One region of the Mesorhizobium sp. ANAO-SY3R2 genome, then DNA from elsewhere that is predicted to be linked to it. Evidence: riboswitches for the same ligand, from Rfam matches in the RefSeq annotation. Region 1 holds a riboswitch; the other holds the start of a gene.
The links. A riboswitch is a leader RNA that binds a small molecule or an ion and turns the genes downstream of it on or off. The one in region 1 is predicted to bind thiamine pyrophosphate.
Positions count from the first base shown of each region.

Region 2: it holds a riboswitch for thiamine pyrophosphate, as region 1 does, so the genes downstream of both, thiC (phosphomethylpyrimidine synthase ThiC) here and thiB (thiamine ABC transporter substrate binding subunit) in region 1, are expected to answer to the same signal.

Region 1 covers NZ_CP159955.1:39,437-46,572, forward strand. The annotation lists gene ABSY17_RS04865 (RNA polymerase factor sigma-32) at 1-216, shown strand, start outside; gene ABSY17_RS04870 (M48 family metalloprotease) at 221-1,696, opposite strand; partial or broken gene thiQ (thiamine ABC transporter ATP-binding protein) at 1,853-2,613, opposite strand; gene thiP (thiamine/thiamine pyrophosphate ABC transporter permease) at 2,610-4,226, opposite strand; gene thiB (thiamine ABC transporter substrate binding subunit) at 4,454-5,458, opposite strand; TPP riboswitch at 5,503-5,624, opposite strand; gene ABSY17_RS04890 (thiamine diphosphokinase) at 5,729-6,373, shown strand; gene ABSY17_RS04895 (ABC-F family ATP-binding cassette domain-containing protein) at 6,376-7,136, shown strand, end outside.
Region 2 covers NZ_CP159955.1:266,361-273,496, forward strand. The annotation lists gene ABSY17_RS06075 (thiamine phosphate synthase) at 1-438, opposite strand, end outside; gene ABSY17_RS06080 (thiazole synthase) at 435-1,208, opposite strand; gene thiS (sulfur carrier protein ThiS) at 1,412-1,609, opposite strand; gene ABSY17_RS06090 (FAD-dependent oxidoreductase) at 1,606-2,583, opposite strand; gene thiC (phosphomethylpyrimidine synthase ThiC) at 2,580-4,397, opposite strand; TPP riboswitch at 4,515-4,631, opposite strand; gene ABSY17_RS06100 (3-methyl-2-oxobutanoate dehydrogenase (2-methylpropanoyl-transferring) subunit alpha) at 4,829-6,064, shown strand; gene ABSY17_RS06105 (alpha-ketoacid dehydrogenase subunit beta) at 6,068-7,081, shown strand; gene ABSY17_RS06110 (dihydrolipoamide acetyltransferase family protein) at 7,084-7,136, shown strand, end outside.

The sequences.
Region 1 (7,136 bases):
CGTTCATGCTGGCTGCGCGATGCGCTGCGCGTGCTCAATGCGCGCGAACTGCAGATCATCGAGGAGCGCCGGCTGACCGAGGAGGGCGCGACCCTCGAAGAGCTCGGAACCTCGCTCGGCATCTCCAAGGAGCGGGTCCGTCAGATCGAGACCCGGGCGATGGAGAAGCTGAAGTCGGCCCTCGTCAGGCAGAGCGCCGACTTCGTGTCGGCCTGAGCCGCTACCTGTCGGTGACGATCTTGACCTTGTCGCCGGCCGAAAGCGTAGCCCCTGGGCCAAGTGCGTTAAGCACACGGAACAGGTCGAGCTTGCGGTCGACGCCGACCATGCTGGCGGCGAGTGAGCCCATGGTCTGGCCGGGCTGCACGGTGACGACGCGGATGCGCAGCGGCTTGAGCGCCGCCTTTTCCGCCGCCGTCATGACATGGAAGCTCGAGCTCACCGAACGGGCCATGCTGTCAAGGTCCGGACTTGCCGTCGGCGCCGCCGTCAGCAGCCGGTAGACCTGATCGCCGGCGCGGGTCACCATGATGTCGAACTGCCAGCCCTCGGCGCTGGCGCGGGCGAATGCCGTTTCGTTGCCGTTGACCGTTGCCGAACGCACGCTTGCAGGGTCGAGGCCTGCCACCCAGCCGCTGCGGACATAGTCGGGCAGTGACAGTTTGCTGTTGATGCTCACCCCGTCGAAGCGGATGGCTACGTTGTTCGGGCCCGTGGCGGTGACCGCGGCAGCCGTGTTGTCTATGACGAAGCCCTGCGGCACCGAGAACGAGATGCCGAGCTTGGGGTGCAGGAAGGTGGTGCCGCGCACATAGCCTTCATCAGGCGTATCTCCGAACAGCAGCCCGTCGACACCGGCAAGGAAGGAATCGCGATCGCGCTGGCCGATGCCGGGCGCGCCGAAGTTGCGGGCGTGGCGCTGGGCTAGGTCGATGCGCTGCGGCGCGTTCGGGTGGCTTGCCAGGAAGTCGAGGCTGGCGTCGGTAGCGCCGCTGACCGCGCGCAGGTCGCTGTAGGCTGCCATGGACTGCAGGAAGCGCCCGGCCGCGAAGGGGTCGTAGCCGATCTCGCCGCTCATCTTGATGCCGATGCCGTCGGCTTCCAGCTCCTGATTGCGCGAGAACTGGGCGAGCCGCAGCTTGCCGCGGATAAGGGCTGCCTTGGCGGTCGGGCTTTCGCCGAGCACGTCGGTGACGACTTTGGTCGCCAGAACTTCCTCGGCTTCCTTCTGCTGGCGCTGGATGCCGTGGTTGGCGGTGACGTGGCCCATCTCGTGGGCGATGACGGCGGCGAGCTCAGCCGAATCATTGGCGAGCGCCAGAAGCCCGCGCGTCACGTAGAGATAGCCACCCGGCAGCGCGAAGGCGTTGACGTTGGGCGAGTTGAGAATGGTGATGCGGTAGGTCTGGTTCGGATTGCCCGACACGGTCGTTAGGCTGCCGACCACCTTGGCGACCATGCGTTCCAGCTTGGGATCGGAATACTCGCCGCCATAGGTGGCGAGAATGCGTGGATGCTGGCCCTTGGCGATCTCGGCGAGCTTGTCGTAGCGCGAGACGTTGTCGACCGTCACCGGATTGTTGGATGGCTGGAAGCCCGACTCGCGCAGGTCGGTCGGGTTGAGCGCCTGGCAGCCGGCAACCAGCGCCGAAAGCGCAACCGCGATAGCTAGTCGCGTGCGGCGTGGCGTGCTCATTTCGATCTGGCCGTGGCGGCGGGTAGGCAGGACAGCTTCCTTTCAGTCAACCGGGCAGAGGCGAAGCATGACCCGGCGGTGTTGCGTGGACCTAGCCACACTCACCTCGCAGACACAATAAGGCACCCGTCTCCACCCCGGCGATTTGGCTGAAAATTATGTCCGCTTCCGGGCAATCTGGCGTGATTGTGTCAGCGCTTTTCGCCGCCGATGTAGCACCGGAACGCATCCGGTCCGGAATTGTCAAAGAAATCAGCAGTCTTGCCCGAGGCGGCCACGGTGCCTGCTTCGATGAAAACCATGTTTTCGCCCAGCTTTCTCGCGTCTTCGGGCTGGTGTGTCACAAAAAGCACGGTCATGCGCCGTTCTGCGTGGACGTCAGCTACAAGCTCCAGCATGTCCTCGCGCAAGGCTGGTCCAAGCGAGGCAAAAGGTTCATCCAGCAGCAGGACCGGCCGGTCGCGCACCAATACGCGGGCCAGGGCCACGCGTTGGCGCTCGCCGCCCGACAACTCGGCGGGCAGGCGTTTGTCCATGCCGGCAAGGCCGACGCGGGCCAACGCTGCGCCCACGTCATGCCTGTCGCTTGCCGTAAGACGCAGAGCCGGGGAGCGACCGAGCCCGACATTGCTGGTCACGTCGAGATGGGCAAACAGATTGTTCTCCTGGAACACCATGGAGACCGGACGGCGGGCCGGTGGCAAGCCGGTCACGTCCTCGCTGCCGATCAGCACCCGGCCTTCGCGCGGCGTCTCGAAGCCGGCGACGAGGTTGAGCAGCGTTGACTTGCCGGCGCCGCTCGGCCCCATGATCGCGGTGATCTCGCCGGCCGCGAAGGCCACGTCGAAGCGCACCATGGTCTCGCTGTAGCTGAACACCACCTGATCGAGCCTCACGGCTGCATTGGTCGAGGTCATTTCGAAGTCCCCCTGCCGAGACGGTCGGCGAGCATCATCAAGGCAAGGCACAACAACCCCAGCATCAGCGCCAGGCCGGCGGCATCGGCGGTCCGGTAGCTGCCCATGCGCGCGAGCAGAAGATAGGGCAGCGTCTGCACGGCATCGCTGCCGAACAGGGCGATGACGCCGAGGTCGCCGAGCGACAGTGCCATTGCGAAGGCAAAGGCGGTGGCGAGCGGACGCCTGAGAACTGGCCAGTCGATCAGCCGCAGGCGGCCCCAGCCGGAAATGCCGAGCTGGGCGCAGAGCCGTTCGTGGCGCTCGGCAGCGGCATCATGGGCGGGGCGTATGGCGCGGACGGCAAACGGCATCGCCATCACCGCATTGACCGCGACGACCATCACTGGTGCCAGCGCGAAGACATCGACGCTCTGCCGCACGAGAATGAACCAGCCGGCGCCGACGACGATCGGCGGCACGACCAGCACGAAGCCGGCGCCAGTGTCGGTCATCCGTTCCAGCAACGATCTCTTGTCCGCCGGGCGGCCGGTCGCAAGCGCCCTGCGCGCCATGACGAGCGACAGCGAAAGTGCGCAGGCAAGTGTCGCCGAAAGCGAGGCGAGCACGATGCTGGTCAGCGTGGCGCGCCGGACCGATGTTTCGCTGGCCAATCGGCCAAGGTCTGCCTCCAGGCCGGAGACGACCGTCGCCAGCATGGGGCCGAAGACGAACAGCAGTGCGAGGACGATGACGGTGGCGTTGAATAGCTTCTCTCGGCCTTTGGTTTCGATGAAGCTGCGTCGCACGACCGACAGGTTGGCATCGCCCGTCGTGTTGGCGCCGAGCCGCATCAGCGCGAGCACTACGATGGCGGTGAGGCCGATCTGCAGCAGCGTCAGCGCCACGGCGCGGGCGGGGTCAAAGTCGAAGCGCAGTGCCTGGTAGATTGCCACTTCCAGCGTGGTGGCAGCCGGTCCGCCGCCAAGCGTCAAGACGATGGTGAAGGAGGTGATGCACAGCATGAACACTAGCCCGGCGATGCCGGGCAGGGCTGCGCGCATTGCCGGCCATTCGATCAGCCGGAAGCTCGCGCGAGCACCCATGCCGAGCTGGCTCGCCAGCCGCCACTGGTCCGCCGGCACGGTCTGCAGCGCCTCCAGCATCAGCCGTGTCGCCAGCGGCAGGTTGAAGAAGACATGGGCGATCAGAATGCCTGATAGCCCGTAGATGCCGGGCCAGGTGCCCCCGGTCAGCGTGGCCAGCGGCGCGGCGAAGAAGCCGGCGCGGCCGTAAAGCGTCAGGATGCCTAGAGCAGCAACGATCGCCGGCAGGGCGAGCGGCACGGCAAACAGGCGCAGGATCAGCCCACGGCCGGGAAATTGCGGATGCCGCGACAGGGCGCGCGCAACCAGGATCGCCGGTACGACGGACAAGAGCGTCGACAGCAGCGCCTGCCACAGCGTGAAGCGCGCGACGCGGAAGAGATAGCCGTCGAAGGCGGCGACAGCCCCTTCGGGGTTGCGCAGGGCCTCGATGCCGAGCCCGGCAAAGGCGCCGCCGATCAGGATGCCTATGGCGGCGAGCGCGAGCGTGCCGGCGATGACGCGGGGGTCTCGACGGCTTACCCGCATGATCGGCCACCAAGTCGGCTGAGGTTGAGCCTCGTCGCACCCCCCTCTGACCTGCCGGCCATCTCCCCCTCAAGGGGGGAGATCGGCAGCTTCAACACCTGCTCGCTGTCTGCAACGCTTAAGGTTGGCGGCGGCAGCGCCACAGCTAATCTCCCCCCTTGAGGGGGAGATGGCCGGCAAGCCAGAGGGGGGTGTTCAAGCGCAGCCATCGCCAGTTGATGAGCCGCTTACTTGCTCATCACGCCCAGCCATTCGTCGACCCAGGCCTTGCGATTGGCCGCCACCTCGTCGGGGCTGAACAGCAAGGTCTTGCCCGGCTTCACCAGCTTGTCGAAGGCGGGGTTGAGCGGCTTGTCGGTCTTGCCGGCCGGCAGCATCCAGTTGGTTTCTGGGATGACGTCCTGGAACGCCGGGCCGGTCATGAAGGCCATGAACTTTTCCGACAGCGGGTTCTTGGCGCCATTGGTGGTAACGCCGGCGACCTCGATCTGCAGGTAGTGGCCTTCCTCGAAGGATGCGGCCTGGTAGCGCTCGGTGTTGTCGGCGACCATGTGGTAGGCCGGTGAGGTGGTGTAGGACAGCACCATCGGCGCCTCGCCCTTGGTGAACAGGCCATAGGCTTCGCTCCAGCCCGGCGTGACGGTCAGCACGCGGCCCTTGAGCTTGGCCCAGGCCTCCGGCGCCTTGTCGCCATAGACCGACTTGACCCAGAGCAGCAGGCCCAGACCCGGCGTCGAGGTGCGCGGATCCTGGATGGCGATCTTCTGCTCGGGATCGCCCTCAACCAGCTCCTTCAGGCTTTTCGGCGGGTTCTTCAGCTTGTCGGTGTCGTAGACGACGGCGAAATAGCCGTAGTCATAGGGAACGAAGGTATCGTCCTTCCAGTCACCGGGAACCTTGACGTCGTCGCCGATCACGCCGTGCGGGGCAAACAGGCCGGTCGCCTTGGCCTCGGCGGTCAGGTTGGTATCAAGGCCGAGCACGATATCGGCCTTGGTCGCGGCACCCTCGAGCTTGACGCGGTTGAGCAGCGCCACGCCGTCGGCAACCGAAACGAAATCCACTTCGCAGCCGCATTCGGCCTCGAAGGCCTTCCTCACCTGCGGGCCTGGGCCCCATTCGGAGTTGAAGCTGTCATAGGTGTAGATGGTGAGCTTGCCTTCGGCGGCGGCAGCAAAGGCGCTTGCTGCGAGCGCCAGGGCAGAAGTCAGGGACAGGACTAGCGAGCGCATCGGCGCCTCCTCCATTGGTGTTGCAAGGGAATTTGAAGCGCCGGGCGTCCGAAGCATCTAATCCCTCCGCCGGTACAAACCGGATCAGGTTCAGCGGGTTGGCTGGATGTTCCCCATGCCTCTCAGCCAACGCGCAAAAGCGCGACAGGCACCCCGTTAGAGCGGTCCAACACATAGGCCGGCGCGACGGGCCGTGCAAGCGGCTAGTTTGCCCGTCGCGGCAGCGTCTCGGCCTTCCGTTTCCGCCACCGGACTGGTAATGCCCTCGCCATGAGCCGGTTCATCATACTCCTTGGCGGCGAGTTGGTCCGCACGCCGCGCCTCGACCGTCAGGTCGCGGGCGGACGCGTGATTGCGGCCGATTCCGGTATCCGCCACGCCGCACCCCTCGGCCTGATGCCCGAGTTGTGGCTGGGCGACTTCGACTCCTCGCCGGCCGAGCCCGATCCCCGCTTCGCCGGTGTTCCGCGCGAGGTGTTTCCGGCCGACAAGGACAAGACCGACGGCGAACTCGCGGTTGCCGCAGCGCTGGCGCGCGGGGCCACGTCGCTGGTGCTCGTTGGTGCCTTTGGCGGCGCGCGGGCCGATCACGCCTTTTTTCACCTCGCGTTGGCGCTCAGGCTTGCCGAAGCCGGCATCGAAGTACTGCTGACCAGCGGCCTGCAGGAGGCACATCCGTTGCTGCACGGCACCCGCAGCTTCGACTACGAGGACGGCACGCTGTTTTCCGTGCTCGCCTTTTCCGAACTCTCCGGCCTCACCGAAGAGGGGGCGAAATGGCCTCTCAATGGTGTCGAGGTGCCTTTCGGCTCGTCGCTGACGCTTTCCAATGAAGTGCGGGGCAACCTGCGAGTCTCGCTCGGGAGCGGCCGCGCGCTGCTTCTCGCCCATCCCTATCCTGCCTCGGAATTCTGAACATGGCGCCTCCGCTTCTCAATCTCGACGGCATCCGCCTGACTTTCGGCGGCATGCCGTTGCTCGACGGCGCGGCCCTGAACGCCGCTGCTGGCGACAAGATCGCGCTGGTCGGCCGCAATGGTTCGGGCAAGTCGACCCTGCTCAAGATCGCGGCCGGCCTGGTCGAGGCTCAGGATGGCGAGGTGTTCCGCCAACCCTCTGCCACGATCCGCTACCTACCGCAGGCGCCCGACATGGACGGCTTCGCCAATGTCCGCGCCTATGTCGAGGCGGGGCTTGGGCCGGCCGACGATCCGCATCGCGCCACCTATCTGCTCGACCATCTCGGCCTAACCGGCGAAGAAAAGCCGGGCGACCTCTCCGGCGGCGAAGCGCGGCGGGCGGCCCTTGCCCGCGTGATGGCGCCAGAGCCTGACATCATGCTGCTCGACGAGCCCACCAACCATCTCGATCTTTCGGTGATCGAGTGGCTGGAAGAGGAGCTTATCCGCACGTCGTCGGCGCTGATCCTGATTTCCCACGACCGCCGTTTCCTCGAACGCGTCAGCCGCAACACGGTCTGGCTCGACCGCGGCCAGACTCGCCGCCTCGACCGCGGCTTCGCCCATTTCGAGGAGTGGCGCGACCAGATCCTCGAGGAAGAAGAACGCGAACAGCACAAGCTCGGCCGCCAGATCGTGCGCGAGGAGCACTGGCTGCGCTATGGCGTGACCGCCCGGCGCAAGCGCAACATGCGCCGGCTCGGCGAGTTGCAGTCGAT
Region 2 (7,136 bases), 230 kb from region 1:
CCTGCGCTTCCACTCGGCGAGGCGGTCGAGCCCCTGCGGCGCCCATTTCATCGCTTTCAGGATGGTCGGATAAACAGGGCCAAGCGCGACATAGTCGGGGGAGGCGGCGAGCGCTGCTTCGAGTTCGGCGTGGTCGTGGGTGCTGACGCCGAGCTTCATGCCGGCCCGGCGGATGGCCGGAACATCGGCATCAGCAAGGTCCTCCTGGCCGAGATGGACGAAATCACAAGCCTCCTCGATGGCTAGCTGCCAATAATCGTTGACGATGAGCTGGCAGCCGTGACGTGCGCAGGTGGCTTTTGCGGCGCGGATTTCGCGGCGCAAGGCCGGCTCGTCCAGATCCTTGATGCGTAGCTGCACCAGCCTGACGCCCGATGGCACCAGCCGCTCGATCCAGGCGGCGGTATCCAGAATGAGATAGAACGGGTCGAGCTTCATGAGAAAGTTGCCAGTCCGATGACGGGGGTGGAGGGGACGGCCATGTCACGCGGTTCGAGCATGCCGGCGATGAATGCCTCGCGGCCGGCTTGGACCGCCTTGGCGAAGGCGCCAGCCATCGCGGCCGGATCGCCTGATTTGGCGACGGCGGTGTTGAGCAGCACGGCGTCGTAGCCGAGTTCCATGACGGTTGCGGCATGCGACGGACGGCCGATGCCGGCATCGACGATCAAGGGCACCTCTGGGAAACGACCGCGCAGGCTACGCAGGGCATCGAGGTTCTGGGGACCCCGCGCGGAGCCGATCGGCGCGCACCACGGCATCAGCACCCTGCAGCCGGCATCGAGCAGCCGCTCGGCCACGACAAGGTCGTCGGTGGTGTAGGGAAAGACCTCGAAACCGTCGACGGCGAGGATACGGGCGGCCTCGACCAGCCCGAAGACGTCGGGCTGTAGCGTGTCGTGGTTGCCGATGACCTCAAGCTTGATCCAGTTGGTGGAAAAGACCTCGCGCGCCATCTTCGCCGTCGTCACCGCCTCCCTGGCCGAATGGCAGCCGGCAGTATTGGGCAGGACCCGCACGCCGAGCGAGCGGATCAGTTCCCAGAATTTTTCGCCCGTCCTGCCGCCTGACGACTCGCGGCGGAGCGAGACGGTGACGATGTCTGCTCCAGAGGCGCTGATGGCATCGGCCATGATGGCCGGCGAGGGGTAGAGCGCGGTGCCGAGCAGCAGGCGGGAGGAGACTTGTTGGCCGTAGAGTTCGAGCATGGGGTCACCTCCTCGATGTCGGTTTGGAGGTAGAGGCCGACGTACCCCCACCCCTAACCCCTCCCCACAAGGGGGAGGGGGACTTGAGCCGCGTCCGGCCTGCTGGAGTGCTCGTCAGTTCCAGATGACGAGGGGCGTGGGGATCAGGATTCCCCTCCCCCTTGTGGGGAGGGGTTAGGGGTGGGGGTAGGTTCGACATGGCCTCACCCTCCCTTCATCGGCGACAGGATTTCGATGCGGTCGCCTTCGGCAAGCGGGCAAGCATCGCGTTCCCCGGCCGGCACGACCTCGCCGTTGAGCGCGGTGGCCAGCCAACTGCCTCCGTAGTCGAGTTCGGCGAGCAGGCCGGCAAGCGTGGCGGCCGCGACTTCGTAGCGTTCGCCATTGACGATGAGATTCATGGACGAGTTCCCTCTCCAGTCGGATTTCCCAGGATCATGTCGGCCGCCTGCCGCGCCATGGCGGGTGCAAGCAGGAAGCCGTGGCGGTAGAGGCCATTGACGCGGATGTGTTGGCCGTCGCGCTCGACGCGCGGCAGGTTGTCGGCAAAGGCTGGGCGCACGCCGGTGCCGGTCTCGATGATCTCGGCGCCGCCGAAGGCCGGATGCAGTGCATAGGCGGCGTTGAGCAGCTCCATCGTCGAGCGCGCGCTGATCGGGCCAGCGGCATCGCTTTCGATCATCGTGGCGCCGAACATGAACAGGTTGTCCGCGCGCGGCACGACATAGATCGGGATGCGCGGGTGAAGCAGCCGCACCGGCCGCGACAGCGAGATTTCGGGCGTGCGCAAAAGCAGCATCTCGCCGCGCACCCCGCGCAATTCGGCGTGCGCCTCGGCGATGCCCGTGCAGTCGGCCTCGAAGTCCGCTGCGCCCTCCATCCGCACCGCGCCGTAGCCGAACTCGAAGCGCACGCCTAACCCGAGCAGCTTTTGCTGTAGGCCGATCAGCGCTCTGCGCGGGTCGAGGTGCGCTTCTTCGGCGAAGAACAGCCCGCGCCCGAACCGTCCGGCAAGGTCCGGTTCGCGCGCGGCGATCGCCTCGGCGTCGATCTGCCGAAAGCCGGAGGTGCGGCGGCCGAAGCGGTCGAGCTCGCCGGCATCACGCGCAGGTGCGAGCACCAGCGTGCCGTTGCGGACGACATGGCCGGGCAGGGCGGTGTCCCACCAGTCGGCCGCGCCTTTGCCCAGAGTGAGCACCGCTTCTTCCGCACTCTCGCGCTCGCACCATGGCGCGAGCATCCCGCCGGCCTGCCAGGAGGCATTGCCGGCTATTTGCCTGCGCCTCTCGGCCACGGTGACGTCGGCGCCGCGTGTCACCAGCTCATGCGCGAGCGTCAATCCGGCGACGCCCGCGCCGCGGATCAGCACCTTCATGGCTGTTTCGCCGCCTCCGTGTCGCTCACGGGCATGTAGAGGTCGCCGCCGTCCCGGTACTTCGCCGCCATGGCCGCGAGCCCTTCTTTCTGCGCCTCGGCTCGGATGTCGTGGGAAATCCGCATCGAGCAGAATTTCGGGCCGCACATGGAGCAGAAATGAGCCACCTTGTGCGCCTCCTTGGGCAGGGTCTCGTCGTGGAAGGCACGCGCCGTCTCGGGATCGAGCGAGAGGTTGAACTGGTCCTCCCAGCGGAACTCGAAGCGCGCCCGCGACAGTGCGTCGTCCCTGACCTTGGATGCTGGATGACCCTTGGCGAGGTCGGCGGCATGCGCCGCGATTTTATAGGTGATGACGCCCACCTTGACGTCGTCGCGGTCGGGCAGGCCGAGATGCTCCTTCGGCGTGACGTAGCAGAGCATGGCCGTGCCGAACCAACCGATCATCGCCGCGCCGATGCCCGAGGTGATGTGATCGTACCCGGGGGCGATGTCGGTGGTCAAAGGCCCGAGCGTGTAGAAGGGCGCCTCGCCGCAGACGGCGAGCTGCTTGTCCATGTTCTCCTTGATCTTGTGCATCGGCACATGGCCGGGGCCCTCGATCATCACCTGGCAGTCCTTGGCCCAGGCGATCTGGGTGAGTTCCCCAAGCGTCTCCAACTCGGCGAACTGGGCGGCGTCATTGGCGTCGGCAATCGAGCCGGGGCGCAGGCCGTCGCCGAGCGAGAAGGCGACGTCATAGGTCCGGCAGATGTCGCAGATCTCCTCGAAATGCTCGTAGAGGAAGCTCTCCTTGTGGTGATGCAGGCACCACTTGGCCATGATCGAGCCGCCGCGCGAGACGATGCCGGTGACACGGTCGACGGTCAGGTGGATGTAGGCCAGGCGCACGCCGGCATGGATGGTGAAGTAGTCGACGCCCTGTTCGGCCTGCTCGATGAGGGTGTCGCGGAATACCTCCCAGGTCAGGTTTTCGGCGATGCCGCCGACCTTTTCGAGCGCCTGGTAGAGTGGCACCGTTCCGATCGGCACAGGCGAGTTGCGGACGATCCAGTCGCGAATGTTGTGGATGTTGCGTCCCGTGGACAGGTCCATCACCGTGTCCGCACCCCAGCGGGTCGCCCACACCATCTTCTCGACTTCCTCGGCCATGGACGAGGTGACGGCCGAATTGCCGATATTGGCGTTGATCTTGACCAGGAAATTGCGGCCGATGATCATCGGCTCGCTCTCGGGATGGTTGATGTTGGAAGGGATGATGGCGCGGCCGCGCGCCACCTCGTCGCGGATGAATTCGGGCGTAACGAAGTCGGGAATGGCGGCGCCAAAACTCTCGCCGTCGCGGGCGAGCTTCGCCCTGAGTTGCTCGCGACCGAGGTTTTCGCGGATGGCGACGAATTCCATCTCCGGCGTCACGATGCCGGCGCGGGCATAGGCGAGCTGGGTGACGGCGCGACCGCCGGTGGCACGCAGCGGGGCGTTGCGGACCGGGAATTCCGGCGTTAGCCGCTCAGCCGAAACAAAGCCGTTGTCCTCGTCCTTGATGGCGCGGCCTGCGTAGCGTTCGACGTCGCCGCGTGCCAGGATCCATTGCTCGCGCAGGCGCGGCAGCCCGCCCTCGATATCGATCTTCACATTGGCGTCGGTGTAGGGCCCGGAGGAATCGTAGACGGTGACGGGTGGCTCGCCAGCGCTCGGATGGACCGAGATCTCGCGCATCGGCACGCGGATGCCGGGGTGAAGCTGGCCGGGCTTGTGGACCTTCTTTGAGGCGGGCAGTTCGCCTGTTGTGACGGTCGGGGTCAGGGCATTCATAGTGAGCCTCCATGCTCGTTTGCAACGGAGACCCAGTTCGTGCGGAAAGGAGGAGGTGAGTCTTTGCCTGGGGGATTTCGGGCTTTTGCCCGATTCCCGAAGTCGGATAGGTCCGACCCGCGAAGCCTCGCACCGTCCCTACGCCAGTGTGAACTGGATCAGGTTCAACGGGTCACTGCGCTGCGCGAGCCAGCAGTATCTCAGCCCCTTGTCGGGACCCCCCTGGTGAGCCCTTAGGATGAGCGCGGAACATGCGTGCTGTCAACGGCCTTTCACAGAGGCCGAGAGAATGCCAAAGTCGTCGCGGCGGGACCCCATTGCGGTTCCGGCCGCGATCGGATAATAGGTCAGTGTTGCTGACATAAATTGTCTGACGCATGCGGTCCCCGGGGAGGAGCATCCGGCCTGCATGCGAGCAAGGAGGAGCATCCGTGACGGACCATGCCTCGCCGCTGAAATTCCATGTGCCCGAGCCGGAAGTGCGCCCCGGCGGAACGCCCGACTTCTCCAACGTGCCGATCCCCCGGGCGGGCTCGGTCGACCGGCCGGAGGTCGATGTCGATCCGCGCGCCATCCGCGATCTCGCCTATTCGATCATCCGGGTGCTGAACCGCGAGGGCGAGGCGGTCGGGCCGTGGGCAGGTACGCTGACCGACGCGGAGCAACTCGAGGGCCTGCGCCACATGATGACGCTGCGCGCCTTCGACGCGCGCATGCTGATGGCCCAGCGTCAGGGCAAGACCTCGTTCTACATGCAGCATATGGGCGAGGAGGCGGTCAGCTGTGCCTTCCGCAAGGCGCTGAGCCCCGGCGACATGAATTTCCCGACCTATCGCCAGGCCGGCCTGCTGATCGCAGGCGGCTACCCGATGGTCGACATGATGAACCAGATCTTCTCCAACGAGCGCGATCCGCTGAAGGGCCGGCAGCTGCCGGTCATGTATGCCTCGAAGGAACACGGCTTCTTCTCGATCTCCGGCAACCTGACGACGCAATACATCCAGGCCGTCGGCTGGGCGATGGCCTCGGCGATCAAGGGCGATACCAGGATCGCCGTCGGCTGGGTCGGCGATGGCGCCACCGCCGAAAGCGACTTCCACGCAGCACTGGTGTTCGCCTCGACCTACAAGGCGCCCGTCGTGCTCAACATCGTCAACAACCAGTGGGCGATCTCGACCTTCCAGGGCATTGCGCGCGGCGGTTCCGGCACATTTGCCGCGCGCGGCCTCGGCTTCGGCATCCCCGCACTTCGCGTCGACGGCAACGACTATCTTGCCGTCCATGCGGTTGCCAAATGGGCGATCGAGCGGGCGAGGTCCAATCTCGGGCCGACCCTGGTCGAATACGTCACCTACCGCGTCGGCGCGCATTCGACCTCGGACGATCCGTCGGCCTACCGGCCCAAGACGGAGTCCGACGCCTGGCCGCTCGGCGACCCGGTGATCCGGCTGAAGAACCACCTGATCAAGCGCGGTCTGTGGTCGGACGAGCGCCACAAGCAGGCGGAGGCCGAAATCCTCGAGACGGTGATATCAGCGCAAAAGGAGGCCGAAAGCCACGGCACATTGCATGCCGGCGGCAAGCCGTCGACGCGCGACATGTTTGAGGGCGTCTATGCCGAGATGCCGCCGCATCTCAGGCGCCAGCGCCAGAAGGCGGGGGTATAGCCGATGCCGCGCATGACCATGATCGAAGCCATCCGCAGCGCCATGGACGTCGCCATGGGGCGCGACGACGATGTCGTCGTCTTCGGCGAGGACGTCGGCTATTTCGGCGGCGTCTTCCGCTGCACGCAAGGGCTGCAGCAGAAATACGGCCGCTCGCGCTGCTTCGACGCGCCGATCAGCGAGCTTGGCATCGTCGGCGCTGCCATCGGCATGGCCGCCTATGGGCTCAAGCCCTGCGTCGAAGTGCAGTTCGCCGACTATGTCTACCCGGCCTACGACCAGATCGTTTCGGAGGCGGCACGATTGCGCTACCGCTCGAACGGCGAGTTCACCTGCCCGATCGTCATCCGCATGCCGACGGGCGGCGGCATCTTCGGCGGCCAGACCCACAGCCAGAGCCCCGAGGCGCTGTTCACCCATGTGTCCGGCCTCAAGGTCGTCGTGCCGTCCAATCCGCGCGACGCCAAGGGTCTGCTGATCGCCGCGATCGAGGACCCCGATCCGGTGATCTTCCTGGAGCCGAAACGATTGTACAACGGCCCCTTCGACGGCCACCATGAACGACCGGTGACGGCCTGGTCGAAGCACGAGCTGGGCGAGGTGCTGGAGGGCCATTATACCGTCCCGCTCGGCAGGGCCGAGATTCGCCGGCCCGGCGCGGCGCTGACCGTGCTTGCCTATGGCACCATGGTCTATGTCGCGCAGGCGGCAGCCGAGGAGACCGGCATCGACGCCGAGGTGATCGACCTGCGCTCGCTCTTGCCGCTCGATCTCGACGCAATCACAGCCTCGGTCAACAAGACCGGGCGCTGCGTTATCGTGCATGAGGCGACGCTTACATCGGGCTTCGGCGCCGAACTTGCGGCTCTCGTACAGGAGCATTGCTTCTACCGGCTCGAAGCGCCGATTGCGCGCGTCACCGGCTGGGACACGCCTTATCCGCATGCACAGGAGTGGGACTACTTCCCCGGCCCCAAGCGGGTCGGCGAAGCGCTGATCGAAACGATGGGGGCGTGAGCATGGGCGAGCATGTCATCAAGTTGCCCGATGTCGGCGAAGGCGTGGCCGAGGC